3 regions of the Arthrobacter sp. P1_D4 genome follow, and region 1 is predicted to be linked to each of the others. Evidence: riboswitches for the same ligand, from Rfam matches in the RefSeq annotation. Region 1 holds a riboswitch; each other region holds the start of a gene.
What was found. A riboswitch is a leader RNA that binds a small molecule or an ion and turns the genes downstream of it on or off. The one in region 1 is predicted to bind thiamine pyrophosphate.
Positions count from the first base shown of each region.

Region 1 (10,436 bases):
TCCCCCTGTGGCAGGTTCGCAACCCAGCAGGCACAAGGACTAATTTTGCCACATTTTGTGCGGGTTAGCCCAATCCCGGCGGTTAGGCGTCGGGACGGCGCAGCAGGCGGCCGTCGACGACGTCGTACCCCAGGTCGGAGAAGGCCGTACGGTCCGCGCGGGGCAGCTTGCCGGCGTCGAACTCCACGAGGAGGTCGGGACGGCGTTCGGCGGTGCGCCGGTACTGCTCATGCCGGCGCCACTGGGCGATCTTGCCGTGGTTGCCGCTCAGCAGCACGGCCGGGACGTCCCGGTCCCGCCAGCTGGAGGGCTTGGTGTAGACGGGGTATTCGAGCAGCCCGTCCGAGTGGGATTCCTCCACGAGGGACTCGGGGTTGCCGACGACGCCGGGCAGCAGCCGGCCGATGGCCTCGACCATGGCCAGCACGGCGACCTCGCCGCCGTTGAGGACGTAGTCCCCCAGGCTCATCGGGCGCACCGTGAAGTGCTCCGCGGCCCACTCCAGGACCCGTTCATCGATGCCCTCGTACCGGCCGCAGGCGAACACCAACTGGTCCTCCTCGGCGAGCTGATGGGCGGTGGCCTGGGTGAAGCGCTCCCCCGCCGGTGACGGAACGATCAGGACAGGCTTGGCGGCACCGTCCGGGCCGGCAGACTCTGGGGTGCCGCCGTCGTCAGGGGCACCGGCGTCCCCGGACCGCCCGGCGGCCACGGCGGTGAGGGCCTGAGCCCAGGGTTCGGGCTTCATGACCATGCCGGCGCCGCCGCCGTAGGGGGTGTCATCGACCGTGCGGTGCCGGTCGGTGGTGTAGTCACGCAGGTCATGGACCTTGAGGTCCAGCAGGCCGTCCTGGCGGGCCTTGCCGATCAGCGACAGCTCCAGCGGGGCCAGGTACTCCGGAAAGATACTGACGACGTCGATTCTCATCTACGCGTTGCCCTGCTCTTCGGAGTTCCGGGCCGCGGCACCTTGGGCTTTGGGATCCTGGGCTGCGGGGTTTTGGGCCTCGGGGTTTTGGGCCTCGGGCGCCTCGTCCGTGTTGACTTCGAACAGTCCGGGCGGCGGGGTGACGAGGACGTACTTTTCAGCCACGTTAACCTCGGGCACAATCTGCTCGACAAAGGGGATCAGGACTTCCTTGCCGTCATCCGTCGTGACCACCAGCAGGTCCTGGACGGGCAGCGTGTGCAGCGCCGAGACCTTGCCGACCACATTGTCGCCCACGCGGACCTCCAGGCCCACGAGCTCATGCTCGTACCAGCCCTCGTCGTCGTCCTCGGCGCCGATGTCTTCGGTTTCGATGAACAGCTTGGCGCCGCGCAGGCCCTCAGCCTCGTTGCGGGTCTCGATCTCGTCAAAGGCCAGCAACAGGATGTCCTTGTTCCAGCGGGCGCTGAACACCGTCAGCGGCCCGGCCGAGCCGGGTTCCACGATGAACTGGGTGCCGGGGACAAAACGGTCGCCGGGCGCGTCGGTGAGCACCTGGACAGTCACTTCGCCGCGGATGCCGTGGGGCTTGCCGATTCGTGCCACCTGGAGCTGCATCTGTTCCTCTGTTCGGGGTTGGTGATTCTGTATTCTCTGGTGCGGAATAGCGGGAAAACAGTCCGGCCCCTCCACCATTATCTGGTGAAGGGGCCGGACTCAAGACAAGTAGTGCTGAAAGCGTTACCGGCGGCGGTCGGTGTCGACGACGTCGACCCTGACCGGCTCGCCGTCCGCCAGCGCCGCAACCACAGTGCGCAATGCGCGTGCGGTCCGGCCCTGCCGGCCGATCACCCGTCCGAGGTCGTCCTGATGAACGCGCACCTCGAGGGTTTCCCCGCGGCGGTTGTTCTTCGCACTGACCTTGACGTCCTCGGGGCTGTCAACAATCCCGCGGACCAGGTGTTCGAGCGCTTCTGCCAGCAATTTACTCAGCCTCGGTGGTCTCTGCTTCGGCGGCGTCGGCGGGAGCCTCGGCAGCTTCGTCCTTCTTGGCCTTCTTGGTGATGGCTTCCGGGATGATCACGGAACCCTTTTCCGGGGTAACGAAGGCAGCCTTGGGAGCCTTCGTCTTCAAGGTTCCCTCCTGGCCCGGGAGACCCTTGAACTTCTGCCAGTCACCGGTGATCTTCAGGATCGCGGCAACCTGCTCGGACGGCTGTGCGCCGACGCCGAGCCAGTACTGGGCACGGTCCGTGTCGACCTCGATGTACGAGGGCTCTTCGGTCGGGTGGTACTTGCCGATCTCTTCGATAGCACGGCCATCACGCTTGGAGCGTGAGTCCATGACGACGATGCGGTAGTACGGTGCGCGCATCTTACCGAAGCGCTTAAGGCGAATCTTTACGGCCACTTTTGTGGTCACTCCTGTTTCTGAAACGGGGTCGAGCCCGGCGTTCTGCACCCGTGGGGCGGGCCGTACTTGGGGGTTCTAAAGGACAAGATCCAGACGCGGAGAGAGGGGCCACGCAGATCGAGTACCTGTTCATTGTGCCAGATCACCGGCAGGATTTCGACTTGACACGAGCTTGGCGCACCACCGCGCGGCCTGGAAGCGGCCTCGAGGGCCGGTCAGGACGTCCAGACGAAGAGGCCGGACCTGGTGGCGGGGTCGACGCCGGCGGCGAGCTCGGCAATCCGGCGCACGTAGTCCCGGGCCTCGTCCGGACCGAAGGGCATGTCCTCCTCGGCGGCCCAGTTGGCGGCGACATCCTCCAGGACGTCACCCTCCCCTTCGGTTTCATAGCTGAGCAGTTCCGCCAGCGTGCGGACCATTGCCGCCGGGACGCCGAGCAGCGAGTCGCTGGCCACGTCGACCATGGCCAGTTCATAATCCGCGCCCGGGGCGTGCACGGCGACGCCGGCAAGGTCCCCCAGCCGCTCCACCTCGAAGTCGCTGATCTCCGGGATGCGGACGGCGCCCGGGGCGGCCGGACTGCCGTCTTCCAGTGCGCCGGCGCGCTCGAGGGCTTCTTCGTGGGTGGACACAAAGAGTTCGGTGAATCCCATGCAGCTGGTCCTTAGGGTTCGGCGGTCCGCAGACCGCTGTTTTCGACGTCGCTTCAGCCTAGCCGCTTCAGCACGGCCCAGCCCCGCCCGCTGGACATGCCCTCCCCTAACCCTGAGCACTGGACATATGGCATCTATGTCCATTCGAGACTGCGAGCAATGGACATGCCCCTCGCTGGCCCGGGGAACCCGACCCCGCCCGTGGACACGCCCTCCCCCGACCGCGAGCACTGGACATGTGGCAACTATGTCTATTCCCGGCTGCGAGCAATGGACATGTTCCAGTGTCCTGCTGGCGAAGTGTGGACATGTCCTTCGCTGGCCCCGGGGGAACCTTGCCCACTCCGGCGAAGGTCGCTGGCCATGCCCCGTCCTGACAGCAACCAATGAACATATGGCGTCTATGTCTATTCCCGGCTGTGGGCAATGGACATGCTCCGATGTCCCGCCTGGGAACAGTGGCCATGTCCCTCGCTGGCCCGGGGAACCCAACCAAGGCCCGCCGGCGAAGAGTGGACATGTCCTGTGCGCGCTGGACATGCCCAGCGACCAGCTTGCCGGGCAGAACTTCTAGCGCACGGCGACGCGGATCCGATTGCGCCACGGGTCCTCGAAGCGCAGCTCGGCGCCGGTGTGGTGGGATTCGACGCCGGCAGCCTTGAGCCGGTCGGCCAGGGCCGCGACGTCGTCGCCGGAGGGCACTTCGATGAGGACCTCGCCCAGGCCCAGCGTGTCGCGCCGGGGGCCCGCGCCGCGGCTGTTCCATACGTTCATGGCCATGTGGTGGTGGTATCCGCCAGCCGAGACGAACAGCGCCTGGCCGTGCCAGCCCGCGGTCTTCTCGAAGCCGAGCGTGCCGACATAGAACTCATGCGCCGACTGGACGTCGCCGACCTGCAGGTGGACGTGCCCGACGCCGGCGGCGGCCTGGCGCTGGCCGGCCACGGACTCCTCGGTCAGGTATTGCTGCAGGTAGCGCTGCGGCGGCAGGGCGAGACTGTCCATGACGACGTTCTTGCCCTCCCAGGACCACGCCGCCCGCGGCCGGTCCCAGTACAGCTCGATGCCGTTGCCTTCGGGGTCGTTGAAGTAGAACGCCTCGCTGACGAGGTGGTCCGCGCTGCCGGTGAAGGACTGGGGCTCGTACTGGGCCGCGGTGGCGATGGTGGCCGCCAGGGAGTGCTGGTCCTCGAAGAGGAGGGCGGTGTGGAAGAGCCCGGCCTCGCCGCGGGAAGGTAGAAACAGGTCCGGGGCAGGCGCCAGATGCACCAGCGGCTTCTGCTGGCGCCCAAGGTAGAGCCCGCCGTCCTGTTCGGCCACAGTCTCCAGGCCGAGGGCGCGCTGGTAGTAGTCGGTCATGAGCTTCATGTCGCCGACCTTGAGCATCACGGTGCCCATGGTGAGTTCGGCAGGAAGGAGGTCCTGGGTGCTGGCTTCTGCGATCATGGCAACGCTCCGTGGATTTGTTAGCCGCCGGCCTTCGGCGACTCTATAAAACTAAATTACTTGAAGCTTCAATTTATTCCTCATGGCCGCTTGGCTCCCGGTCTACCGGCAGCCCACGCAGCACGATATGCCGGATCCGGCGGAGCGTGGCCGGATTGCTCCGCGGATCTTCGGCCGTGACGAGGACATCAGCGCTTGCCCCTTCACCGATGGACTCCGCGCCGAGCCAGGTCCGCGCGGACCAGCTCGCGGCGTTGAGGGCGGCAGCGGCGGAAAGGCCGGCGGCGTGCAGGGCCTGGATCTCGTCCACGATCCTGCCATGGCTGATCACGCTGCCGGCGTCGGTACCGGCATAGATCGCCAGCCCGGCCTCGTGGGCTTCGAGGATCCGCTCCGCCCGGCGCTCCCACAGCGAGCGCATGTGGGCTGCGTAGCGGGGGAACTTGGCGGCCGCCCGGGCGGCGATGTCCGGGAACGTGGCGATGTTGATCAGGGTGGGCACGATCGGAACACCCTGTTCGAGGAAGCGCGGCAGGTGCCGCGGCAGCAGCCCGGTGGCGTGCTCGATGCAGTCGATCCCGGCGTCGAGCATGTCATCGAGGGTGTCTTCGGCGAAGCAGTGTGCGGTGACGCGGGCCCCCTCATCGTGGGCGGCCCGGACGGCGTCCTTGACCGTCCGGGCGGGAAAACTGGCGGCGAGATCGCCGGCGTCGCGGTCGATCCAGTCCCCCACGAGCTTGACCCAGCCGTCGCCCGCGCGGGCCTGCTTCCGCACGGCCTCGACGAGATCCTCCGGCTCGACCTCGACGGCCAGGCCCGGCAGGTAGCGCCGGGTCCTCGCGAGGTGCCGGCCCGAGCGGATGATTCGGGGAAGGTCCACGCGTTGCTGGAGCCAGCGTGTGTCGTGGACGGCGCCGGCGTCGCGGACCAGGAGCGTCCCGGCGTTGCGGTCCGCCAGGGCCTGGGATTCCGCGGTGTCCTCGGTAACGTCCCCGCCCGGGCCCAGGCCGATGTGGCAGTGTGCGTCCACGAGGCCGGGCATGACCCAGCCGTCCAGCACGAGCTCCGGCGCGGCCGCGGGCCGGCGAAAGGTCAGCCGGCCATCTACCGACCACAACCCGTAGCGGACCTGGTCCGCCGCCGTGAGGATGGGCCCGCTGAACTCGATGATGCTGGTCATGGCCTAAAGCCTAGCCCTCTGGCTCCGCCGTCCGCGTCACACTCGACGGCCGGCCGGAGGTGCGTGGTAGCTTCGTCTACGACCACACGGGTGCCCCTGCAGGGGCTGAGATCGGGCTGACGCAGCCCGCGACCGTTGAACCTGTCCGGGTAATGCCGGCGAAGGAAGTGAGTATTTCCGTGAACTCCCAAGTGACACAGCACAGCCCTGCCCACAATGAGTCAGCCCCCACTGGGCTAGCCCAGCACGGGTCTGCCGCAAGCCAGCCTCTGGCCCCCACACAGTCGCTGAAGTCCCACTCGCTGGCCTTCAGCACGGACCCGGAGCACGGCATCCGCGTGCCGGTGACCGAGATCGCCCTGGAACCCTCCCCGGGCGGCGTCCGGAACCCGCCGTTCCGGGTCTACCGCACTGCCGGCCCGGGCAGCGATCCGGTCCGCGGGCTGGAGCCGTTCCGCACCCCCTGGATTGAGGACAGGGCGGACACCGAACCCTACGCCGGCCGCGAACGCGAGCTGCTCGACGACGGCAAATCGGCGGTGCGCCGCGGTGCCGCGTCGGCCGAGTGGCGGGGCGGCCGGCCGGTGCCGCGCCGGGCCGTTGAGGGCAGGACCGTCACGCAGATGCGCTACGCCCGGGACGGTGTCATCACCCAGGAAATGCGGTTCGTCGCGCTGCGCGAGAACTGCGATGTGGAGCTGGTGCGCAGCGAGGTGGCCGCGGGCCGCGCGATCATTCCCAACAACGTCAACCATCCCGAATCCGAGCCGATGATCATCGGCAAGGCGTTCCTGGTGAAAATCAACGCCAATATCGGGAACTCCGCCGTGACCAGCTCCATCGCCGAGGAGGTCGACAAACTCCAGTGGGCCACGCAGTGGGGCGCGGACACCGTCATGGACCTCTCCACCGGGGACGACATCCACACCACGCGCGAGTGGATCATCCGCAACTCCCCCGTCCCCATCGGAACGGTCCCGATCTACCAGGCACTGGAGAAGGTCAACGGTGAGGCGAACGCCCTGACCTGGGAGATCTTCCGGGACACCGTGATCGAACAGTGCGAGCAGGGCGTGGACTACATGACCATCCACGCCGGCGTGCTGCTGCGGTATGTGCCGCTGACGGCCAACCGGGTCACCGGCATCGTGTCCCGCGGCGGTTCCATCATGGCCGGCTGGTGCCTGGCGCACCACCGGGAGAACTTCCTGTACACCCACTTCGACGAGCTGTGCGAGATCTTCGCACGCTACGACGTCGCCTTTTCCCTGGGCGACGGGCTGCGGCCCGGCGCGACGGCGGATGCCAACGACGCGGCACAGTTCGCCGAACTGGACACCCTGGCCGAGCTCACGCAGCGGGCCTGGGACTTCGACGTGCAGGTCATGGTGGAGGGCCCCGGGCACGTGCCCTTCCACCTCGTCCGGGAAAACGTGGAGCGCCAGCAGGAACTCTGCAAGGGCGCCCCGTTTTACACACTCGGGCCGCTCGTCACGGACATAGCACCGGGCTATGACCACATCACCTCGGCGATCGGCGCCACCGAGATCGCCCGCTATGGCACCGCGATGCTCTGCTACGTCACGCCCAAGGAACACCTCGGGCTGCCGAACAAGGACGATGTGAAGACGGGCGTGATCACTTACAAGATCGCGGCCCATGCCGCGGACCTCGCCAAGGGCCACCCCGGCGCGCACGAACGCGACGATGCCCTGTCCAAGGCAAGGTTCGAGTTCCGCTGGCGGGACCAGTTCGCGCTGTCCCTGGACCCGGTCACGGCCGAGGCTTTCCACGATGAGACGCTTCCCGCGGAGCCGGCCAAGACAGCCCACTTCTGCTCGATGTGCGGTCCGAAGTTCTGCTCCATGCGGATCAGCCAGGACATCCGGGACGAATACGGTTCAGCTGATTCGCAGGCGGCCCTGGCGCAGATGGCGGCCGGAATGCGGGCGAAGAGCAACGAGTTCCGCGCCTCGGGCGGCAAGGTCTACCTGCCGCAGCCCTCGGTGGGAGGACGCGCAGCTTCCTAGGAGGCCCGGGCGTGCTGGTGCCGGCTGACTTCGGCGATGTAGGAGCGGATGGCCCGGTCCCCTTCGGCTGAATCCTGGGGCCGGTGCCCTCCTGGTGCCGTGCGGTGCAGGGCGCCGGTCTCGCGCAGGTAGCCGGCGATTTCCTCATACAGCGGTTCCCAGCCGCCGGTCAGCACCAGGGTCGGCACGCCCGGCACGATCTGCAGCGGTGCTTCCCACGGCGGCGCCTGCAGGCGGAGCCGGCGCGCAGCCCGGAGGGCCTCCGGCGTCGTGGCCCCGGGGGCGTCCGCCGCGAACGCGCGGCGGATGAACTCCCGCTGGAAGTCGTCGTCGCTGAGGTTGTGGCGGACGTCGAAGAGCGGCTGCATCAGGGCCCGGTGCGCGGCGGTGGCCGGGAGCTCCGCGGTCAGGGACAGGCAGGCCGGTTCCACCAGGGTCAGCGACTGGACGAGGTCGGGCCGTTCGACGGCGGCCATCATCGCGGCGATCGCGCCCTGCGAATGGGCCACCACGTGGCCGCCGGCCTCGCCGCGGCCGTCGTCTGCTAGCGACGCGAGCACGATGGCGGCGTCGGCCGCGAAGTTGGATTCGAGCGGTTCCGCGACGGCGTCAAACCCGTGCCGCCGCAGGAACAGGGCGTCGTAGTCCAGCGCCATTCCGTGCTGTTTTGGCCACGCGGCGGCGCCGAAGCTGCCGTCCCCATGGACGAAGACTACGCGCTGCTTGAACATTGTCTAACCCTATGGCACTTCAGTGCTGATGCCGCCGGCGACACAGTGCCGGCGGCCGTCAGCACTTATGGCTACTTGCTGCCGCCGAGGAACTTGTCGAAACCCTTGGGCAGGTTCAGCTGGGACGGATCGAAGTCGCCGCCCTGCTGGCCAAACGACGCGCCGGTGGGCAGCGCCTTGGGGCCGGCGGCACGCCGGGCCTCGGCGTCGCGCAGTTCCTGCGCCGCCTTGGCCGGGTTGCCGGAGCGGGCCTTCTTCTTGGGCGCGGATTTGGCTCCCTTGCGGGCTCCGCCCCCGCCGCCCATGCCGGGCATTCCCGGCATGCCGGGCATCCCGCCGCCGGCGGCCATCTTCTTCATCATCTTCTGGGCCTGGGCAAAACGTTCCAGCAGTCCGTTGACCTCGGAGACGTGCACGCCGGAACCGCGGGCAATACGGGCCCGGCGGGAGCCGTTGATGATCTTCGGAGCCACACGCTCGTGCGGGGTCATCGAGCGGACAATGGCCTCGACGCGGTCGATCTCGCGCTCGTCGAACTGCTCCAGCTGCTGGCGGATGTTCTGCGCGCCCGGCATCATCATGAGCATCTTCTTCATGGAGCCCATGTTGCGGATCTGCTGCATCTGCGCGAGGAAGTCATCGAGGGTGAAGTCTTCCTGGTCGGCGAACTTCTTCGCCATCCGCGCGGCTTCATCCTTGTCCCAGGACTTCTCGGCCTGCTCGATCAGGGTGAGGACGTCACCCATGTCGAGGATGCGCGAGGCCATGCGGTCCGGGTGGAAGAGCTCGAAGTCGTCCACGCCTTCGCCCGTGGAGGCGAACATGACCGGCTTGCCGGTCACCGACGCGACGGAGAGCGCGGCGCCGCCGCGGGCGTCGCCGTCGAGCTTGGAGAGCACGATGCCGGTGAAGTTGACGCCCTCGTCGAAGGCCAAGGCCGTGTTGACGGCGTCCTGGCCGATCATGGAGTCGATCACGAACAGGACTTCGTTCGGGACGATCGCGCGGCGGATCTGGCGCGCCTGCTCCATCATGTCGGCGTCGACGCCGAGACGGCCGGCGGTGTCCACGATCACGACGTCGTGGAGGGTGCGCTTGGCTTCCTCGACGCCGGCGCGGGCGACGGCGACAGGGTCGCCGGCAGGGTGGTCCAGCTCGGTGGACGTGGCGCCTGGGTGCGGGGCGAAGACGGGCACGCCGGCGCGCTGGCCGACTACCTGCAGCTGGGTGACGGCGTTGGGGCGCTGGAGGTCGCAGGCCACCAGCATCGGGCTGTGGCCCTGGGACTTGAGCCACTTGGACAGCTTGCCGGCCAGGGTGGTCTTGCCGGCGCCCTGGAGGCCGGCCAGCATGATGATGGTGGGTCCGGTCTTCGCCAGGCGGATCCGGCGGGTCTCACCGCCGAGGATCTCGACGAGTTCCTCGTTGACGATCTTCACGATCTGCTGGCTCGGGTTCAGCGCCCCGGAGACCTCGGCGCCGAGGGCACGCTCGCGGACGCGGCCGGTGAACTCCCGGACCACGGGCACAGCGACATCGGCGTCCAGGAGGGCACGCCGGATCTCGCGGACTGTGGCGTCAACGTCCGCCTCGGTCAGGCGGCCCTTGCCACGCAGATTCTTGAAGGTTGCTGTCAACCGGTCAGAGAGTGAATTGAACACGCGCCGTGCACTTCTTTCAGTGGATCTACAGGTGGCGGCCGGTGCGGCACGCCAGCGTCGCGATTGGTATTCGCCTGGACGAACCGCCTCGACAACAGGACTCGACTATCTAGGGTACCAAGATGCGCCTTCAAGATGGCATGCTGGCGTAGGTGACCAGCCAAACAACTGTAAAAACCCTGCTCATCCTGGGCGCTTCCGGCGATCTCACCGGAAGGCTCCTGTTACCGGGGCTTGCCCGCCTGGTGTCCCGGGGCCGCGCCGACGGCCTCACCCTGGCGGGAGCGGGATCGGACCCGTGGACGCCGGAGCAGTGGCTTGGCCGGATCGAGGAGTCGTTCGCGGACGAGGACTCCAAGGCCGACGCCCACGGCAAGCGGGAGCTCAAGCGGA
Region 1 covers NZ_JBFUAU010000012.1:74,838-85,273, reverse strand. The annotation lists gene trmD (tRNA (guanosine(37)-N1)-methyltransferase TrmD) at 83-928, opposite strand; gene rimM (ribosome maturation factor RimM) at 929-1,546, opposite strand; gene AC1D0A_RS13285 (RNA-binding protein) at 1,670-1,912, opposite strand; gene rpsP (30S ribosomal protein S16) at 1,914-2,339, opposite strand; gene AC1D0A_RS13275 (hypothetical protein) at 2,558-2,995, opposite strand; gene AC1D0A_RS13270 (VOC family protein) at 3,566-4,441, opposite strand; gene AC1D0A_RS13265 (amidohydrolase family protein) at 4,515-5,621, opposite strand; TPP riboswitch at 5,698-5,805, shown strand; gene thiC (phosphomethylpyrimidine synthase ThiC) at 5,801-7,651, shown strand; gene AC1D0A_RS13255 (alpha/beta fold hydrolase) at 7,648-8,382, opposite strand; gene ffh (signal recognition particle protein) at 8,454-10,043, opposite strand; gene AC1D0A_RS13245 (glucose-6-phosphate dehydrogenase) at 10,196-10,436, shown strand, end outside.

Region 2 (10,436 bases), on a different contig from region 1:
CCGGATTCTGCGCACGGGTCACCGCCGTAGCCAACAGCACAGCGTCGCAGCCGAGTTCCATCGCCAGGGCAGCGTCCGAGGCCGTGCCGATCCCGGCATCCAGCACCACGGGCACGGACGCGCGCGAGACGATCAGCTCGATGTTGTGCGGGTTCAGGATGCCCAGTCCGGTGCCGATCGGGGCGCCCAGCGGCATCACGGCCGTCGCGCCGAGGTTTTCGAGCCGGAGGGCAAGCACGGGGTCGTCGTTCGTGTAGGCGAAGACCTTGAAGCCTCGGGCCACGAGCTGTTCGGTTGCGTCCACGAGTTCGACGGCGTCCGGCAGCAGTGTGTGCTCGTCGGCAATGACTTCGAGCTTGACCCAGTCCGTTTCCAGGGCCTCCCGCGCAAGTTCGGCGGTCAGGACGGCGTCCTTGGCGGTGAAGCAGCCTGCCGTGTTCGGCAGCACCCGGATCTGATGGTCCTCGAGCAGCTGGAACAGCGAGCCCGTCTCCGCTGGCGAATAGCGGCGCATCGCCACCGTGGTCAGCTCCGTCCCGGACGCCACCAGCGCCGCCCCGAGCCCGTCCAGGCTCGGGGCACCGCCGGTTCCCATGATGAGGCGGGAGCCGAGCCTTACGCCGTCGACCACGAACGGATCGGCCACCGCACCGGTCATGGGGACAACATGTGTTCCTGCGAATGTCGTCTCGTTCATGCTGGTCATCCTCCCTGGACTGCCGTGACGAGTTCGACGTCGTCGCCGTCGGCGAGGGCCGTGGCGTGCCACTGGCTGCGCGGCACCACTTCGGCGTTGCGGGCGACGGCGACACCGAGCTTCCGCCCGTCGGCGGCGCGGCCGTCGGGGCCGATGCTCCGGCCCGTAAGCTGGGTGACGAGTGTGGAGACGGAGGCGCCGTCGGCGACGCTCTGCTCCGTTCCGTTAAGTCGGATGTTCATGCTGCTTCCTTCTTGGGGCTGTCCCCGGACGTAACCGGGATGCGGGAAAAACGGTCCGGGCGGAACCCGCCCCAGCGCGGGTCCGGCGTGAAGTCCATGAGTTGCCGGCACACGGCGGCGGCGGGGGGGGTCAGCAGGACGCCGTGCCGGAAGAATCCTGTGGCGATGATGAGTCCCGGGACGTCCCCGCCGTCCGCTCGTGCGACCCGCCCCAGCAGCGGGGCATTGTCCGGAGTGCCGGGCCGCGCCCGCGCCGTGGCTTCTAAAAGCTCCAGCTCGGCGACCGCAGGCACCAGCTGCTGGGCATCCCGCAGCAGCTGGTAAATACCGCCGGCGGAAACCGCGTGCGGATCCGACGGTCCATCCTCCCGCTGGGTGGCCCCGATCACCACTGTGCCGTCCTGGCGGGGGACGATGTACACCGGGATGCCGCGCACCATGCCCCGCACGGTGGCCGTGAGCAGCGGCTGCAGATGCGGAGGCACGCGAAGCCGGAGGATGTCGCCGTAGACGGGCCGCAGCGGCAGCGCCAGCCCGGCCGGAAGCTCCTCGAGCGCGGCGGCGCCGAGCCCGTTGGCCACCACGGTCTCCGCAGCCCGCACGGAACCGCCGCCGGCCAACCGCACACCCGCCACCTGTCCGTCCTGCCACAGCAGGCCCGCCGCGCGCCGCCGGACGAAGCTGCCGCCTTCCGCACCGAGTACGCCGGCGAGCCGGGTGATCAGCAGGCGGGGGTCCACCTGGTGGTCGGCCGGGATGTCGAAGGCACACGAGATGCCGGGACTCAGCAGGGGCTCCCGGGTGCGCGCCTCGCGCACTGTCAGTGGCTCCACGGCCAGGCCGCATGCCTGCTGGACTTCCCTCAAGTCCGCGAGCGCGCGCCGGTCCGCCGCGTCGGCCCCCACCGCCAGGGTCGGCGTCGTTAAGTAGCCGGTACCCGCCGGGGAATCCGCGCCGGCGGCACCGGCGTCGAGAGCCGCAGCGAATCCTGGCCACAACCGGGAGGCCTCAAGCATCAGTTCCAGGAGCTGCTCCTCCTGGTAGTGCAGTTCACTCACGGGGGCCAGCATGCCGGCGGCGGCCCAGCTGGCTCCGCTGCCGGGAGCATCATCGATCAGGACCACGGATCGGCCCGAGCGCATGGCCTCGAACGCGATGCCATGGCCGATCACCCCGCCACCGATCACGGCCACGTCGGCACTCGTATCCCCCGCGATGATTCCCTCTGCGGTACCGGGCCCTGTGTCACAAACCTGGGCGGCGGCGTCATTTGCGGCTCCGGCTGCACGGCCTGCTCGTGTGCCCATGAAAAATTCCTTCCCTACGCCGGTACTAGCCGGATCAGGTCAAGCGGTCGGCTCTGACGCCCTCTCAGCCGGGCAGCGGCGATATGGCTGCTGCGGGCTCCCGCGGTATGCGCCCAGTTTAGAGGAACTAGGCTGGTCCCATGAGCCAGGACCCTCTCCACACCACCGCCCGCCTCTATCTCTGCACCGACGCCCGCAGGGACCGCGGCGACTTCGCGGACTTCGTGGACGCCGCCTTCGCCGGCGGCGTGGACATCATCCAGTTGCGCGACAAGTCGCTCGAGGCCTCCGAGGAGCTGGAACTGCTGGAGGTCCTGCACACCGCGGCGCAGCGCCACGGGCGGCTGTGGGCCGTCAATGACCGGGCGGACATCGCCTCCCTGTCCGGAGCTCCGGTGTTCCATGTCGGCCAGAAGGACATTTCGCTCGACGCCGCCCGCGGCTTTCTCGGCAAGGATGCCGTGATCGGCCTGTCCACCCACAGCCCGAAGCAGGTGGACGCCGCCATCGCTGCCGCGCCCGGCCGCAGAGGGCTCGATTATTTCTGTGTGGGCCCCGTGTGGGCGACGCCCACCAAGCCCGGACGCGCCGCCGTCGGCCTCGATCTGGTGCGCTACGCCGCCCAGGCGATCGGCGGGGCGGACGCGGAGGGAACCGGCAGGGTCAACGAAAGCGTGCTGCCGTGGTTTGCGATCGGCGGGATCGACCTCAGTAACGTGGAGCAGGTAGTCGATGCCGGTGCCCGGCGGATCGTTGTGGTCCGGGCGATTACCGAGGCCGCTGATCCGGCCCACGCCGCCGGAGCCTTGCTGGCGGCGTTGGACGCCGCCGCATCCTAAGCAGGTCCCCAGCCCGTAATGCCGGCCGGCACTGAAACTATCCGGCGAGACCCAGCTCCGTCATCCGGCGCGCGTGATTCGCTGCGAGTTCGGCCGCCAGGCCGTTGACCAGCGCCCGGGCGCCGGCGTCGTCCAGCCCCGACAGTCCGCCGAGGAACGCGTGCTCAGCGCTGACACGCTGGGCGTGGTTCAGTACCTCCCCCAGCAGGCGCCTGGCCCACAACGCCAGGCGCGACGCCAGCCGGGGGTCATCGGCCAGGGCCGCCTTGAGGCGCGCCTGCAGCACGGCCGTGGACTCACCGGTGGAGCGGACCTGTCCGATTAACTCACGGGTCGCGGCGTCGACGTACCGGCCTACGACGCCGTAAAAGTCCGCGGCGACCGTGTCGATCACGTAGGCCTTCATGAGGGCCTCGTACCAGTCCGACGGGCGCGTGCGTTCGTGGAAGTGGTCCACCGAGGGCTGGAACGGCAGCATGGCGGCCTCCGTATCCAGGCCCATGTGCTCGAGCCGGGTCCGGACGAGTTCGTAATGCTGGAACTCGACCACGGCCATCCTGCCCAGCACCGCACGGTCATGCAGCGTGGGCGAGTACCGGGCACTCGAGGACAGCCGCTCGAAGGCGGAAAGCTCGCCGTACGCCAAGACTCCCAGCAGTTCGGCAAGGAAGCTGTTGTAGAGGGCAGGATCGTCCGCAGTTGCGCTCATCATCCAAGACTAATAGCGGAAATCGGGCTACCCTGATTTTCGTGTCCCATCATCGCCTGACCCCCAGTGTCCACGAGCAGCAGAACCAGCTTGCCGGGGCCCTCAAGGCGTTGCGCACCACGCTGGAACTGCCCGGCCCGTTCCCCGAAGTTGTGCTCCGCGACGCGGAGGCAGCAGTGGCCGAGCACAAGCTCCCGGACCTTGACCTCACGCATGTCGAGTTCGTGACCATCGATCCGGCGTCGTCCACCGACCTGGACCAGGCCCTCTTTATCGAACGGAGCGACGGCGGCTACAAGGTCTTCTACGCCATCGCCGACGTCCCCTCCTTTGTCGCCCCGGGCGGGGCGCTCGACGCCGAAACCCGGCGCCGCGGCCAGACCTTTTACACCCCGGACGGCCGGATTCCGCTGCATCCGGAGATCATCAGCGAGGCCGCCGGCAGCCTGCTCGCCGGGCAGCTGTGCGCGGCGTTCGTCTGGGAGTTCGAACTCGACGCCGCGGCAGAGGTCGCCTCGGTCCTCGTGCGCCGGGCACAGGTCCGCAGCCGCGCGAAGCTCAACTACAAAGGCGTCCAGGCCGAGCTCGACGCCGGCACCGCGGCGCCCGTGCTGCAGCTGCTGAAAGAAGTAGGGCTCAAACGGGTGGAACTGGAACGCCTGCGCGGCGGCGCGAGCCTGAACATGCCGGAACAAGAGATCCAGCAACTGCCCGACGGCGGCTACCGGATCGTGGCGGCCCCGCCGCTGCCGGTGGAGGACTGGAACGCCCAGATTTCACTCATGACCGGGATGGCCGCCGCGGCGCTCATGCTCCAGGGCAAAGTCGGCATCCTGCGCACCATGCCCGCCCCGGACGAGGCGTCACTGCGCCACTTCCACCGGCAGACCCACGCCCTCGGCAAGCCCTGGGACGGGGAAATGCGCTACGGCGAGTACCTGCGGACCCTTGACCCGACGGACCCCCGGCAGCTGGCCATTGTGCATTCAGCAGGGATGCTCTTCCGCGGTGCCGGATACACACCCTTCGACGGCACAGTGCCCAACGCCGCCGTCCAGTCCGCCATCGGCGCCGCCTACGCCCATTCCACGGCACCGTTGCGGCGGCTGGTCGACCGCTTCGTGCTGGTGATCTGCGAGGCCCTGAGCAACGGCACCGAGGTTCCTGCCTGGGCCAGGGAGGCGCTGCCGTCCCTCCCTGCCATCATGGGCACCTCGGACCAATTGGCCGCGAAACTGGAGCGGTTGTCGCTGGACACCGTTGAAGCGGCGCTGCTCGTCAACCACGTCGGCCAGGAATTCGACGCTGTCGTCATCTCCGGTCCCAAGCCGGCCAAGGGCACCAACGGCACCAGCAACGGCAACGGCGGGAAGACCAACGGCAACGGAAACGGCCCGTCCGGGATCGTCCAGATCGCCGAGCCCGCCGTGACCGCACGATGCCCCGGCGAACTGGAACCGGGCACCAAAGTCCGGGTCCGGGTGGTGTCCTCGGACATCGCCACACGGGAAATCCAGCTGGAGCTCGTGGGCTGACGGCCCGCTGGCGGTCCGCAGGCCGTCCCGACGCCGTCCCCACGCCGTCGCCAGCCAGCGCTCCCGGTGCCCTCCCGGTCACTTCCCGAGGCGCAATCACCCGCCCAGTCGAGGATCCGCGGCTTGTACAGCTAGACTGAAGAGGTAGAAATGGATGCCCGGTCGTTGATTTCCATGATTTTCGAATTCAACAAGCCCGCCCCTACGCGATCTTGAGATACACCCGCTGGTCCCCAGTGCCAGCATTTAGATAGCCCGCGATCGGCTTCCACTGGAATTGCTTGCGCGCCTGAGCGTGCTCCGGAACGGCCACCACGGCCGCCCCCGTTGAGCAAGCAGCGCAGCCCAAAATGAATAAGGAAACTCCCCTGTGAGTGAATTGCACACGCACCAGCTTCTGACCGATGAGTCCGGCACGGAGACCATCGAGCCCGAAGAGACCATCATCTCGGACGAAAAGCCGCACGAGATTGCCGAGAAGACCTTTGCCGACTTCAGTGTCCGCGCGGACATCGTGGAGTCCCTGGCCGACGCCGGCATCACCCACCCCTTCCCGATCCAGGCCATGACCCTGCCGGTCGCACTGGCAGGGCATGACATCATCGGCCAGGCCAAGACCGGTACTGGCAAGACGCTCGGCTTCGGCATCCCGGCGCTGCAGCGCGTCGTCGGCCGCGACGACGCCGGCTTCGACAAACTGGCCGTTCCCGGCGCCCCGCAGGCCCTGGTGATCGTCCCCACCCGCGAGCTCGCCGTCCAGGTAGCCAAGGACCTCGAAAACGCCGCAAAGAAGCGCAACGCCCGCATCGCCACCATCTACGGTGGCCGCGCTTACGAGCCGCAGGTCGAGGCGCTGCAGAACGGCGTCGAGGTTGTCGTCGGCACGCCCGGCCGCCTGATCGATCTCTTCAAGCAGAAGCACCTGAGCCTGAAGAACGTCAAGATCGTCATCCTCGACGAAGCCGACGAGATGCTGGACCTCGGGTTCCTGCCGGACGTCGAGACCCTGATCGCCGGCACGCCCGCGGTCCGCCAGACGCTCCTGTTCTCCGCCACCATGCCCGGCCCGGTCATCGCCATGGCCCGCCGCTACATGACCCAGCCGACCCACATCCGCGCCGCGGACCCGGACGACGAGGGCCTGACCAAGCGCGACATCCGCCAGCTGATCTACCGTGCCCACAGCATGGACAAGGTGGAAGTGGTAGCCCGCATCCTGCAGGCCCGCGGACGCGGCCGGACCATCATCTTCACCAAGACCAAGCGCACCGCCGCGAAGGTGGCCGAGGAACTGGTGGACCGCGGTTTTGCTGCGGCCGCCATCCACGGTGACCTCGGCCAGGGCGCCCGCGAACAGGCGCTGCGCGCCTTCCGCAACAACAAGGTGGACGTCCTCGTTGCCACCGACGTCGCCGCCCGCGGCATCGACGTCGACGACGTCACCCACGTGATCAACTACCAGTGCGTCGAAGACGAGAAGATCTACCTGCACCGCGTCGGCCGCACCGGCCGTGCCGGCAACAAGGGCACCGCCGTGACCTTTGTTGACTGGGACGACATGCCGCGCTGGGGGCTCATCAACAAGGCCCTCGGCCTGAGCTACCCCGAGCCCGTGGAAACTTACTCGTCCTCGCCCCACCTGTTCGAGGAACTCGACATCCCCGCAGGCACCAAGGGCCGTCTGCCGCGCGACAAGCGTGTGCTGGCCGGGGTCGACGCGGAGGTCCTCGAAGACCTCGGCGAGACCGGCAAGAAGAACTCGCGCACCAGCGCAAAGGACAGCGGAAGGGACGGCGCAAAGGACGCCAGCCGCACTAGCAGTCGTGACGGCGCCCGTGAAGGCAGCCGCACGAGCAGCCGTGACGGCGCCCGCGAGGGCAGCCGCACCGGCGGACGTGACTCGCGCCGCAGCGGCACCGAAGCCGGCGGACGCTCCGGCGACCGCCGTCGCCGTCCCGCCGAGGCCGATGCCGCCACGGCGTCCACCGCGAACGGACAGGGACCGGAAGCTGCCGCCGCTCCGGCGAAGGCCCCCACCGAGGTGGACCGGGCGACCCGAGCCCGGCGCCGGACCCGCACCCGCCGCCGCAACGGCGAGGTAGTGGCCGGCGGCGACGCACAGCCGAGCGGCGCCGAGGCCTAATCCCCTCCATGACTGACACCGTCTGGGCGCCGGACGGCAGCAACCTGGTGGTTCACGCGGACAACGCGGAATACCTCCCCACGCTGCCGGACGGCGCCTTCACACTGATTTACGTGGACCCGCCCTTCAACACCGGCCGGGTCCAGCGGCGCCAGGAAACCAGGATGGTGCTCAACGCCGGCGGCGAGGGTGACCGAGTCGGGTTCAAGGGCCGGTCCTACGACACCATCAAGGGCGCGCTGCACAAGTACGACGACGCGTTCAGCGATTACTGGTCCTTCCTCGAGCCCCGGCTCGTGGAGGCCTGGCGGCTCCTGGCCGACGACGGCACCCTGTACCTGCACCTGGACTACCGCGAGGTGCACTACGCAAAGGTGATGCTGGACGCGATCTTCGGCCGCGAATGTTTCCTGAACGAGATCATCTGGGCGTACGACTACGGTGCACGGGCCAAGTACCGCTGGCCCACCAAGCACGACAACATCCTCGTCTACGTCAAGAACCCGGCAAAGTACCACTTCGACAGCGCCGAGGTGGACCGTGAGCCCTACATGGCGCCCGGACTGGTGACCCCCGCCAAGCGCGAGCTCGGCAAGTTGCCCACGGACGTGTGGTGGCACACTATCGTTTCGCCGACCGGCAAGGAGAAAACCGGCTACCCGACGCAGAAGCCGGAGGGGCTGATCCGCCGCGTGGTTGCTGCCTCGAGCCGGCCGGGCGACTGGTGCCTGGACTTCTTCGCAGGTTCCGGCACGCTCGGGTCCGTGGCCGCGAAACTCGACCGCAGGTTCGTGTGCGTGGACCAGAACCAGCCGGCCATCGACGTCATGGCCAAGCGCCTGGCCGCGCAGGCGCAGTTCACGTCTTTCCCGACGGTCTGACCCGCCGCCCTCACCGCGCCCCGCCGTTCCCGGGGCCGGGGCGGCTTTTCAGCGCACCACGTGCGAGCCTGTGCCCAGTTCCTCGATCCGGGCAAAGACTTCTGCGGAGGTCAGGTTCTCGCCCAGCAGGTTCGGCTTTCCCGCGCCGTGGTAATCGGAGGACCCTGTGACCAGCAGGCCATAGCGTTCGGCGATGCGGCGCAGGAACGTCCGGCCCTCCTCGGGGTTGTCCCGGTGGTAGATTTCCAGGCCGGCCAGACCGGCGTCGATCATCTCCCGGTAGGTCCCCTCCCCCACGATCCGGCCGCGGGCGGATGCCACGGGGTGGGCGAACACCGGGACGCCCCCGGCTGCACGGACCAGTTCGACGGCGAGCGCCGGCTCCGGCGCATAGTGCTGGACCCAGTAGCGCGAGCGTGCTGTGAGGATGGAACCAAAAGCCTCGGCCCGGTCTTCCACCACACCGGCCGCGACGAGCGCGTCGGCGATGTGCGGGCGGCCCAGGGTGGCCCCCGGCGCGACGTGGTGAATCACGTCGTCCCATGTCAGCGGGTAGTCCTCCGACAAAAGGGTGACCATCTTCTGCGCCCTCGTGTGCCGGGCGTCCTTGGACTTGGTGATTTCCTCAAGCAGTCCGGGATGCGCGGGGTCGTGGAGGTAGCTGAGCAGGTGGACGCTGATGCCTTCCGCGGTGCGGCAGGAGATCTCCATCCCCGGGACCAGCGCGACCCCGGCTTTCCGGGCGGCGACGGCGGCCTCCGCCCACCCGGCAGTGGAATCGTGATCGGTCAGGGCGATGACGTCGAGGCCCGCGGCGGCGGCGGACTCCATGACGCCGGCCGGCGCCTGGGTGCCGTCGGAAACGTTGGAGTGCGCATGCAGGTCGATCCTCACCTCACCAGCCTAGTAGATGGCAGGATCCAAAGCCTCGGCCCCGTCGTGCCGGGGCCCTGCAGCGGCCCTGCAGCGCGAGCGCGCCGTTGGCCTAAGCCGCGGCGCTGGTGAGACTATGGGACGGTGAACGATGCAGATAACACCCTAGTCTCCGCTTCCCAGCCCCTCGAAGAGCGCGTCAACAACCGCTCGCAGCGGCCCAGCTCCGACGCCTTCAAGGCCTTCATGGCCAGCAACTGGGCGCCGGCCTCGCAACAGCTCCCCGAGCGGGACGCCGTCGCGGGCCACGCCGCAGGCCGGCGCCGCTCCATCTCAGGCCAGTTCAAAGGTGAACGCCTGGTCATCCCCGCCGGTCCGCTGAAGGTCCGCTCGAACGACTGCGACTACCGCTTCCGGCCGCACTCCGCCTTCGCGCACCTCACCGGCCTCGGCCTGGACCACGAACCTGATGCGGTTCTGATCCTGGAACCGGTCGCGGAGGGCACCGGCGACGACGGCGGAAACCACCACGCCACGCTGTACTTCCGCCCGTTGGCCGGCCGCGACACCGAGCAGTTCTACGCCGATTCCCGCTCCGGGGAGTTCTGGATCGGCGCACGCCCGACCCTGGCCGAGTTCAAGGTCAAGCTGGGACTCGACACGGCCGACATCGCCGAACTCGAACTCGCCATCACCAAGAATGTCGGCGCGCCGGAAATCGGCGGAATCTCCATCAGGCTGGTCCGCAAGGTTGACGAGAACATTGATGCGCTCGTCGACACTGCCCGCTACAACACGGCCAAGGACCCCGACAACCTCGACCTGAGCGTGCTCGACGCCCTGGATGAGAAACTCACAGAGGCCCTCTCGGAACTGCGCCTGCTCAAGGACGAGTGGGAAATCGAACAGATGAAGATCGCCGTCGCCGCCACCGTGGCCGGCTTCACCGAGGTGGTCAAGGCGATCCCGCGGGCGCTGACCCACCACCGCGGCGAGCGCGTCGTGGAAGGGGCGTTCTTCGCCCGGGCCCGCGAGGAAGGCAACGAGCTCGGCTACGACACCATCGCCGCCTCCGGCAACAACGCCACCGTGCTGCACTGGACCCGGAACACCGGCAAGATCAACGCGGGCGAACTGCTGCTGCTGGATGCCGGAGTCGAGGCCGATTCCCTCTACACCGCGGACATCACCCGTACCCTGCCGGCCAACG
Region 2 covers NZ_JBFUAU010000009.1:287,980-298,415, reverse strand. The annotation lists gene AC1D0A_RS11505 (thiazole synthase) at 1-658, opposite strand, end outside; gene thiS (sulfur carrier protein ThiS) at 703-939, opposite strand; gene thiO (glycine oxidase ThiO) at 936-2,246, opposite strand; TPP riboswitch at 2,240-2,360, opposite strand; gene thiE (thiamine phosphate synthase) at 2,387-3,085, shown strand; gene AC1D0A_RS11485 (ferritin-like fold-containing protein) at 3,123-3,797, opposite strand; gene AC1D0A_RS11480 (RNB domain-containing ribonuclease) at 3,836-5,329, shown strand; gene AC1D0A_RS11475 (DEAD/DEAH box helicase) at 5,700-7,472, shown strand; gene AC1D0A_RS11470 (DNA-methyltransferase) at 7,481-8,353, shown strand; gene AC1D0A_RS11465 (PHP domain-containing protein) at 8,402-9,247, opposite strand; gene AC1D0A_RS11460 (aminopeptidase P family protein) at 9,371-10,436, shown strand, end outside.
Region 2: it holds a riboswitch for thiamine pyrophosphate, as region 1 does, so the genes downstream of both, thiO (glycine oxidase ThiO) here and thiC (phosphomethylpyrimidine synthase ThiC) in region 1, are expected to answer to the same signal.

Region 3 (10,436 bases), on a different contig from region 1:
AGGCTGGTTCCGGCGGGTAGTCCGTGATAGGCGCCACAGTGTCTTGATGCAAAGTCCCCGCCAATGTTCTTGGCCGGGATCTTGACCATCCTGAGCTGTGTTGCCGCAACGACTTCCGGAACCGTGCCCCACCATCGTACCGGTAGTCCGGACCAGCTCGCGTCAGGCGTACAGCCGCGGCGCGTCGAAGAAGTCCACTTCGTAGCGCGATGACTGCCGGAAGGCCAGGGCCATGGCCTCCCGCTCGCTCTCCGATGCCCGCCCGGCCGCCGTGTCCGTGTACGCGATGGCCTGCCTGGTCGCGGCGGCGAAGTCCTCGTCGGCGTAGGTCCGCAGCCAGCCGGCGTAGGGGTGCTCCCCGGGGGCGCCGCCGGCCAGGAACTCCCGGTGCAGCGTGGAACCGACCTCGGCGTAGAGCCAGAAGCAGGGCAGCGCCGCCGCCACGAGGACGCCATAGCTGCCGGAGACCGAGGCGGCCAGCAGGTGGTCCACATACGCTTTCGTGACCGGGCCCAGGGTGGAGGCCGTGGGGCGGGCGCTAAGCCAGGACCGGTGCAGCTCGGATTCGACTTCCAGGCAGGTCTGCGCCGAACGGGCCCAGAACAACTGCTCGGCCTCGGTGGGGGCAATCGCCGCGGCCCGGGCCAGGACCCGGGAGTAGCCGTTGAGGTAGATGGCGTCCTGGGCGAGGTAGTACGCGAACTCGTGCTCGGGCAAGGTGCCGTCGGCCAGTCCGCGGACGAAGTCCAGGGCGTAGATCGCCTCAAGATCGCCCGCGGCTCCTGCGCGCAGGGCTGCGGCGAACTCCCCCGCCGCCGGACCGTGCCCGGCCGGGCGGTGCTGGCCGCGCTGGCCGTCTTTGAGGGCCTGCCCGCCCTGGAGGTGCTGGAGGTGGTGGAAGTGGTGGACCGGGCCGTTGCCGGTGCCGACGTCCAGGGCCGAGGCTTCTCGGAGCGCGCCCAGCAGCCACGGTTTGACTTCGCGCAGCGCCGCTTCCCAGTCCCCCACCCGGGCCTGCACGGTGGCCATAGCCGAGGACAGGGAGCAGCCGGTGCCGTGGCTGTTGCGCGTCGCGATCCGCTCCCCCGGCACCACCACCGTTTCCTGGCCGAGCAGGCCGCCGGTGTTGACCAGTGCGTCCGGGCAGCCGTCCGTGTCGCCGTTGCCGGCGGCGTGGCCGTCGGCGCCGGCGCCGTGGGCATGCCCGCCCCCCGGCCCGCCGCCCTGGAGGTGTCCGCCCTTAACCAGGACAGTGGTGCCGGTCAGGGCGGCCAGCCGCTTGCCCTGCGCCAGGGCCTCGGACCAGTCGGCCACGACGGGCTCCTTGAGCAGGATGGCGAGTTCGGCGAGGTTGGGCGTGATGAGGTCCGCCAGCGGCAGGAGGCCCTGCAGGGCGGCCTCGGCGGATTCCTGCAGGAGCCGGTCCCCGCTGGTGGCGACCATCACCGGGTCCAGGACCACGACGGCGGGGCGCACCTTTTCCAGCCAGACGCGGACGGCTTCGATCACGGCGGCGTCACCGAGCATGCCGATCTTGACGGCGTCGATGCCGATGTCGTCGCTGATGGCGTCCAGCTGCGCCGTGAGGAACGCCGCCGGGGGAACGTGGACGGCGCGCACGCCCTGGGTGTTCTGCGCTGTCAGGGCGGTGATGGCGGCCATGCCGTAGCCGCCGTTCGCCGCGATGCTCTTCAGGTCGGCCTGGATTCCGGCCCCGCCGGAGGGATCGGAGCCGGCGATGGCCAGCACACGGGGAATGCGCGGCGGGGCCGGCAGAGACTCGCTGTGCAGAAAATTGAGCGGGAGGAACTCGGACGGATTCGGTCTCGCGGACAAGGCAGACATCCCTTCGCCGGTGCTAACCGGACAGGTTCAACGGGTCTGGATCTCAGCCGGCCCGATGCCCGGCACCCCGTGTCAGTGTTCCAGCCTAGCCGCTGCCACCCTGCGGACCCGTTAACGCACGAGCGGGCCCGGGCCTGGGCGGACGTATGTTACGTCTGCCCCGACCCGGACCCGCAACCCGACCAGTCGAAATAATGACCGGACGGGGACGTGGTCAGTCGCGGAGGACTACAGCTCCGACGCCGGCACGCCGACGCCGAGGATGATCGGCTCGTTGCCGGCCGGGAGGGACGCAGGCCTGGCCGCAGCGGGAGCCTTGGCCTCGTGGACCGATCCGGCCGCGGCCGGCCGGGTTGCCTCTCGGTGCTCCACGGAGGTTTCGTTGGCTGCGCCCTGGGCGCGGCTGGCACTCCGGTTGCGGCGTGCGCGGCGGCCGCGCAGCGTCGTGGTGTCAGCTGTGCGTGACGCCGGCGCCTCCGCAGCGCGGACGGCCGCCGGCGCCTCGGGCGCCGTGGCTTCCGGTGCGGCAACAGCCGCTGCCTGACCGGCCGCCAGGCCGGCGGCCTGGTCCGGCTTGCCGGCCTCTGCTTCGCCCAGGTTTGCGAAAGCCTCGGTCAGCAGGTCCAGGGTCAGGGCCGGTGACGGCGCGTCCTCCGCGTGCTCGACGAAGGGCAGGGCCACCTGCTCGCCGCCAAACGTCAGCACCGTTGCGGGGCGGCCGGCTGCCTCGTCGGCGGCTGCGAGCTGCGTGACGGCGTCGACAGCGGCCTGGCGGGCCCCGGCGTCGCTGGCTGCGGCTGCCTCCCCGTCGTGCAGGTGCGCGGCATGCGCTGCGGCAGCGATGTTGGCCAGCGCTGCCCGGGTGGCCTCGGCCTTGGCGTGGCGTTCGGCCTCGGTGGGTTCGGCGTGGACGGGCGCGGGTGCGGCCGGCGCGGTCTCTCCGCCCTGGCCTCCCCTGCCGCGGCGACGGCTCTTGCGTTCCGGTCGGGCAGCAGGCTGCGCCTCGGTGCGCGGCACATAGTGCTCCGCGGCGACCGTGTTGGCGCGGCGGTGCTCCACCGGCTCGTCGTGGGTGACGATGCCGCGGCCCGCACATGTTTCGCACTGTTCGCCGAAGACTTCCAGCAGCCCGGTGCCCATCCGCTTGCGGGTCATCTGCACGAGGCCCAGCGAGGTCACCTCGGCCACCTGGTGCTTGGTCCGGTCCCGGCCCAGGCACTCCACCATGCGGCGCAGCACGAGGTCGCGGTTGGATTCGAGCACCATGTCGATGAAGTCGATCACGATGATGCCGCCAATGTCGCGCAGGCGCAGCTGCCGGACGACTTCCTCAGCCGCTTCCAGGTTATTCTTGGTGACGGTTTCCTCAAGGTTGCCGCCGGAGCCGGTGAATTTGCCGGTGTTGACGTCGACCACGGTCATGGCTTCGGTGCGGTCGATCACGAGCGAACCGCCCGAAGGCAGGAAGACCTTCCGGTCCAAGGCCTTGTGGATCTGCTCGTCGATGCGCCAGGCCGCGAAGATGTCCGTGTCCTTGGTCCACTTCTCGAGCCGGCCCACGAGGTCCGGTGCGACGTAGGTGACGTAGGCCTCGATGGTGTCCCAGGCTTCCTCGCCGGAGACGATCAGCTTGGAGAAGTCCTCGTTGAAGACGTCCCGGACCACCTTAATGGTCAGGTCAGGTTCGCCATAGAGCAGCTCGGGGGCGAGGATCTTGGTGGACGTCGACTGGCTCTCGATGCCTTCCCACTGCGCGCGGAGGCGGTTGATGTCGTGCGTCAGCTCTTCCTCGGAAGCTCCCTCGGCCGCGGTGCGGACAATGACGCCCGCGTCCTCGGGCAGGCGGTCCTTGAGGATCCGCTTGAGGCGGTTGCGTTCGACGTCGGGCAGCTTGCGGGAGATGCCGGTCATGGAACCGCCGGGCACGTACACGAGGTACCGGCCGGGCAGTGATATCTGGCTGGTGAGACGGGCGCCCTTGTGGCCGACCGGGTCCTTGGTGACCTGGACCAGCACGGAGTCGCCGGACTTCAGCGCGTTCTCGATGCGGCGCTGCTTGCCCTCGAGGTTGACGGACTCCCAGTTCACTTCACCGGCGTAGAGCACGGCGTTGCGGCCGCGGCCGATGTCCACGAAAGCGGCTTCCATGGAGGGCAGCACGTTCTGGACCTTGCCCAGGTAGACGTTGCCGATCAGGGAGTCCTGCTGGGTCTTGGACACGAAGTGCTCGGCCAGGACGCCGTCCTCAAGGACACCGATCTGGATTCTGTCGTCGCGCTGGCGGACGATCATCTGGCGGTCCACGGACTCGCGGCGGGCCAGGAACTCGGCCTCGGTGATGACGGTACGGCGGCGGCCGGTGTCGCGGGATTCGCGGCGGCGCTGCTTCTTGGCTTCCAGGCGGGTGGAGCCCTTGACGGATGTGACGCGGTTGTTCACCGGCGCCTCGGCCATGGCCCGCGGCGCACGGACGCGGGTCACCGTGTTGGGCGGATCGTCGCCTTCCCCGCCGGTCAGCTCCAGGTCCTGGTCTCCACGGCGACGGCGGCGGCGGCGGCGGGAGGTCACACCGTCTTCGAGGATTACCTCGGAGCCTTCGTCGCCCTCTTCTTCGGTGCCTTCCGACTCGGTGTCGGACTCGGCAGAGGTGCGGGTGCGGCCGCGCCGGCCGCGGCTGCGGCGCCGACGGCGATTGCCGGCGTCCTCGTCCTCGTCGCCTTCCTCGTCCTCGGGCTCAGCTGCTGCGGCGGCAACGGGGGCCGGACGCACCACAGTGCTCAGGTCCGGGGCCTGGAAGATGACGGAAGTGAGGGCACCCGGTTCCATGAACAGCGACGCGGCCGGGCTTTCCTCGGGGCGGGCTTCCGGCTCTTCAGGCTGGGCTGCGGCGGCTTCCGCGGTGGGTGCTTCCGCCGCGGCGGCTTCTTCGGCCGGGAATACTGCCGCGGGTGCTTCTTCGGCCTTCGGGGCGGCCTTGGCACGGCTGGCACGGCGGCGGACCGGCTTCTCTGCAACCGTCTCTGCGGCCGTTTCTGCGGCGGCAGCTGCGTCAGTGCCAGCTGCTGCCGGGGCCTCAGCCGCGGCAGGTGCGCCGGCTTCGGCGTCGCCGGCGAAGGCAGGCAACGGTTCCGGGGCTGCTACAGCTTTCCGGGTCCGGGTGCGCCGCGCGGGCGCCTTGGCCGCAGTCTGGGCTGCAGCAGTTTCAGATACAGCAGCTTCGGGTTCAACAGTGTCAGATCCGGCTGCTTCGACGTTGGCCGGCTTACGGCGGCCCCGGACGGGCTCATCTGAACCGGCCGCGTCGGCCAGGGCCGCGGCTTCGGCAACAGCCTCGGCCGCCTCCGCGGCGTTGACCTTGGCGACGGGCGCCTTCCGGCGGGTCCGTACGGCCCTCTTCGGCGCTACCGGAGCCTCTGCTTCCGCAGTTCCCTGCGCTTCCCCGGTGACTACTAGTTCTTCGTTTCCGGCTACTACCTGGTCATTATCCATATGTGGCGACACTCCTGCCCCTGATGCGCCGCCACATTCGGCGCCCCTTGGGGGCAAATATGCGTCAACACCCGCAGGCATTGACAGAAGTCAATTGGATACCCTCAGGTTCGCACCGGCAGTGGGGTGCGGCAGCCCTGGAGGGCCGGCGAGATTGTTTTGGAACCCGTTGACCTACACGCCACAACCAGGTGCCGTCCAATGGCATTGCGGGACAGCTGGAATCAGAGGATCCGCAGCTCCCTGCTCATCATTGGCGGTCTTGAAACAAAATCGCCGGACCGGAATCCGGATGTGGATCGGGTTCCAGCCACGATCATTGTCTCACAGGAGCCGTGAAAGCAGGGGCAGGCGGGGCCGGAAGTGCAGCAGGTGCGGCCGGGCGCGGCGGGCGGGGCCGTTCTCCGGCGCTGTTCAGCCTCCGGCGTTACAATCGGGGCAAGAAGTACCCGGTCAAGACGACTAAAAAAGGACTCAATTTCCATGCCCAGCATCTCCAGCACTGCCGGCGACGCGACCGTGCACCAACCGGGTTCCGGCCCGGCCCCTGCGGCGCGGCCCCTTCCCACGATGACCCGCGACCGCCCGTTCGCCTGGCTCCTGCTGATCACCGGCGTCATCGGCTGGCTCGCGTCCGGGGCCCTGGTGCTGGAGAAGCTGGAGGTCCTGAAGGACCCGAACCACGTCACGGTCTGCGACGTGAACCCGTGGATCTCCTGCGGCCAGGTCATGCAGACACCGCAGAGTTCCGTGTTCGGCTTCCCTAATATGTTCATCGGAATCGTCGCCTTCGCCGTGATCATCACCACGGCCATGGGTATCCTGGCCGGCGCCCGGTTTTCCCGGTGGTACTGGCTGGGGCTCCAGGCGGGCGTGACGCTGGGCTTCGCGTTCGTGGTCTGGCTCTGGTCCCAGGCCCTGTACGCCATCCACATCCTCTGCCCGTTCTGCATGATCGTCTGGGCCGTGATGATCCCGCTGTTCGTCTGGGTGAGCGTCCGGAACATCTCCCACGGCGTGATTGCCCTGCCCGCCGGTCCCACCAAGGTGATCGGCGACTCCGGCTGGATCATTACGGCGCTGCTGTACGTCGCCGTCGTCGCGACGATCTTCTTCGCCTTCATCCAGGTTTTCATCGGTACCTCCGGCTACTAAACGCCCCAACCGCGTCGAAGAGACTGTTAAGGCCAATGCTCGCGCCGGGCATTGGCCTTAGCCGTCTCTTCGATGAGAGGCTCCGGGCCCATGTCGGGACTTATGGCACGACCCCGCGCGCGCAGGTTACATAAGGCTGGAGGAAGGAAGACCGGAGGCCTCTTGATGACTGTTCTTATTGCGTATGCAAGCGCTTTGGGGTCCACCCGGGAGATGGCACAACATATGGCATCCCGCATGGCGGGTGTACTGGGCGAGGTGGAGTGCCGGTCCGTGGAGGACGTGGGGGCTCTCTCCCGCTATGAGGCTGTCGTGGTCGGCAGCGCCGTCCACAACCAGGCCTGGCTGCCCCCGGCTTTGCTGTTCTTCAAACACCATGCCCGCGAGCTGGCCAGTCGGCCCGTGTGGGCCTTCAGTGTAGGGATGGCGGATGCGCTGCCAAAGCCGATTCGCCGGCGCGGCGCGGCAATGCAACAGGAACATCTGGCAGAAGTCCTGATCAAAGAAGTTCCGCTTCGAGGCCACAAACTCTTCTCCGGCGTCTACCAGGCCGGCCAGATGCCGGCACCGCTCCGGGTGTTGTTCAGGCTCACCGGCGGCCGATTTGGGGATTTGCGGGACTGGGCGGCAGTCGACGAATGGACGGATCAGATTACGGCCCAACTCGCTAAACCTGCTTCGTCCACGTCTTCAGGCAGCATCACAGGCTAATGCCATCGAGACTGCGCATCCCGGCCGCGGCGCCCGGCGCGGTGGTGCGTGCACGGGAGGACCCATGACCGTTGTGAGCATTCACGCCGAACGAGGGGACATGCCTGCCTACGCGGCGACGCCGGCCGGTGCCGGTCCGTGGCCCGGCGTCGTCGTCATCCATGACGCACTCGGCCTGAGCCGTGACACCAGAGACCAGGCCGACTGGCTGGCCGGCGAGGGGTTCCTCGCCGTGGCACCTGACCTGTTTTATTGGGGCAGCAGGGCGGCGTGCTTGTGGTCCCTCATCCGCGGCTGGCGGCCCCTCGGCGACCTGGACCTCACCCGCGCGTGGCTGGCCGGACGGGACGGCTGCACCGGCCGGATCGGCGTGATCGGCTTCTGTATGGGCGGGGGGTTCGCCCTCATGCTGGCCCCGGACCATGACTTCGCCGCGGCAAGCGTCAACTACGGCGGACTCGATGACGGGACTGCCCGCGCAATGCCCCGGGCCTGCCCCATCGTTGGCAGCTACGGCGCCAGGGACCGCTGGCCCGGAGTGCGCAAGGTCCCGGCGCGTCTGGAGCCGCTGCTCGCCGACGTCGGGATAGACCATGACATCAAGGTCTATCCCGACGCCGGTCACGGCTTCCTCAACAGGCATGGCCCGTCGGAGCTCACATTCGGGGACAAGGTGCTCGCGAAGCTGGTTGCGGCCGGTTACCACGAGCCCTCCGCCGAGGACGCGCGCCTGCGCATCCTCGGCTTCTTCCGGGAACACCTGACCAATGAGAACACCTGACCAATGAAGGGGAAGCGCGATGATGCACCCTGCACCGAGGGGAGCCTTGCTGGCAGCGGGCGCTGTGGCCGGTTTCACTGCCGGCTACCTGACACTCGTGCGGCCACGCCTGCTTCGCTGGGGCGCGACCGTTGACGAAGTGCGGGGACCTTACCCGGGGGCGGGGTTGATTCCGGGCAGCACGCGAGGGGCGACCATGGCGGTGACCATCGATGCGCCCCCTTCGCACGTGTGGCTCTGGCTGGTGCAGATGGGAACGGATCGCGCCGGCTGGTACAGCTGGGACCGTCTCGACAACTTCGGGCGCCGCAGCACAGAGAGCATCCATCCCGAGTGGCAGGAGATCGCCGCTGGTGACCGCCTGGCGGCGAAGCCCGACGGCAGCGAGTGGTGGGCGGTCGCGGCGCTTGAACCCGAGCGGTTCCTGGGCCTGCGTATGTCGATCGATCTCCGGGGGCGTCCCTTCGACCCGGCACGAACCCGGCCGCGCTATTACACCGACTCGCTCTGGGGATTCGAGCTGCGGGAGTCCGCGGGTGAGCGCACCCGGCTGGTAGTCAGCGGGTACTGGTCGCTACAGCCACAATGGCTGCAACCCATCCTGAGCATCACCATGCTGGAGCCCGCGCATTGGGTCATGCAGACCCGCCAGTTCTCGAATCTAGTGCGCCTCGCCAGCCGCTGAGAGCAACCGCCGCGAGGGGACAGTTAAGGCCAATGTCCGGTACGAACATTGGCCTTAACTTTCCCCTCGGTGGGGGTGTCCCGAAATTCGGGCTAGAACCAGATCTTGATCTCGCGCTCGGCGGATTCCGCCGAATCCGAGCCGTGTACCAGGTTCTGCTGGACCTTCAGGCCCCAGTCGCGGCCGAAGTCGCCGCGGATGGTGCCGGGCGCTGCCGTCGTCGGGTCCGTGGTACCGGCCAGGGTGCGGAAGCCCTCGATGACGCGGTGGCCCTCGAAGATCGCGGCGACCACGGGGCCGCTGAGCATGAACTCAACCAGCGGCTCGTAGAACGGCTTGCCGACGTGCTCCTCGTAGTGCTGCTCCAGCAGTTCGCGGCTCGCGTCGACTTTCTTGAGCTCGGCCAGGGTGTAGCCCTTGGCTTCGATCCGGCTCAGGATGGCGCCGGACAGGTTGCGGGCGACTCCGTCGGGCTTGATCAGGACGAGGGTGCGCTCAATGCTCACAGCTGCTCCAATGTGTTGGGGTGGGATTTGGGTCAAGTCTACGGGGTTCGGGCCAGGTGCCCGGGCACAGGTTCAGGCTCTGTTTCAGGCGCTGTTTCCCGGCGCGGGGCCCTGGGGGTGGGCGGCATCCCAGTCGGCCTGCTCGCGCTCCCGCTGGGCAGCTTCCCGGTCAATCCGGATGCCGGTCCGGATCCCGTACCACCACGCCACGGCGAAGAGCGCGCCGACGAGGTACATGGCCGGTTCCACGATGCCGCCCAGGATCAGCACGAGCTGCAGGACCCAGCCCAGGGCCACTCCCCACGGCTTCGAGAGGACAGCGCAGGTGAAGACGAAGACCAGGCACAGGCCGATCCCGACCGAGAAGACCAGGGCCGCAGGGTATTCGTTCCGGTGCAGTCCAAAAACGGCCAGTGTCCCGAAGAGCACCACGAACGCTTCCAGCAGCAGGACCGTGGAGGCAAACATGACCTTCGTGGAACGTCGTTTCTTGGGCATGCCCGGGCGCCATTCGCGTTGGGCTTTGGTGAGTTTCGCCATCGCTTACGCGTCCGCCTTTCCGAGCAGGATCCGGGCGTCCGCGACGAGCGTGATGGAACCCGTCACGAGGACCCCGCCGGCGGGCTCGTCGTCGGCTTCGGCCCGTTCCACGGCCCATTCGAGGGCGTCATCGAGCTTCCCGGCGACGTGGATGTTCTCCTCGCCGAAGCCCAGGTCAACCGCGATTTCGGCCAGGTCCTCGGCCGGGACGGCCCGGGGCGAGTTGGACTGGGTGAAGCAGTATTCGGTGGCGAGGCCGCCCAGGGATTCCTTGAGCTGGCGCAGGATCTCCTCGGCGTCCTTTTCCCGCAGCACGCCGACCACCACCACGAGCTTAGTGAAGTTGAAGGCCTCGTGGATGGCCTCGGCGGAGACCCGGATGCCCTCCGGGTTATGGGCGGCGTCCACGATGATGGTCGGCGCGGTGCGGACCACCTCAAGCCGCCCCGGGGAGGTGACGGAGGCGAAGGCCTCCTGCAGGATCTCGGCGTCGATCGCCTTTTCCCCGCCAAAGAACGCTTCCAGCGCGGCAATGGCGACGGCGGCGTTCTCGGCCTGGTGCGCGCCGTGCAGCGGCACCAGCAGGTCCTCGTAGCGTCCGGCGATGCCCTGGATGGTGACCATCTGGCCGCCGACCGCGACGGTGCGGGATTCGACGCCGAACTCCACGCCCTCGAAACGGAACGGCACGTTGACTTCCTTGGCCTTCTCCAGCAGGACCTGG
Region 3 covers NZ_JBFUAU010000003.1:69,938-80,373, reverse strand. The annotation lists gene AC1D0A_RS04625 (bifunctional hydroxymethylpyrimidine kinase/phosphomethylpyrimidine kinase) at 163-1,845, opposite strand; TPP riboswitch at 1,828-1,925, opposite strand; gene AC1D0A_RS04620 (Rne/Rng family ribonuclease) at 2,074-5,334, opposite strand; gene AC1D0A_RS04615 (vitamin K epoxide reductase family protein) at 5,818-6,489, shown strand; gene AC1D0A_RS04610 (flavodoxin domain-containing protein) at 6,655-7,200, shown strand; gene AC1D0A_RS04605 (dienelactone hydrolase family protein) at 7,265-7,981, shown strand; gene AC1D0A_RS04600 (hypothetical protein) at 8,178-8,666, shown strand; gene ndk (nucleoside-diphosphate kinase) at 8,759-9,172, opposite strand; gene AC1D0A_RS04590 (DUF4233 domain-containing protein) at 9,257-9,712, opposite strand; gene AC1D0A_RS04585 (bifunctional folylpolyglutamate synthase/dihydrofolate synthase) at 9,716-10,436, opposite strand, start outside.
Region 3: it holds a riboswitch for thiamine pyrophosphate, as region 1 does, so the genes downstream of both, AC1D0A_RS04625 (bifunctional hydroxymethylpyrimidine kinase/phosphomethylpyrimidine kinase) here and thiC (phosphomethylpyrimidine synthase ThiC) in region 1, are expected to answer to the same signal.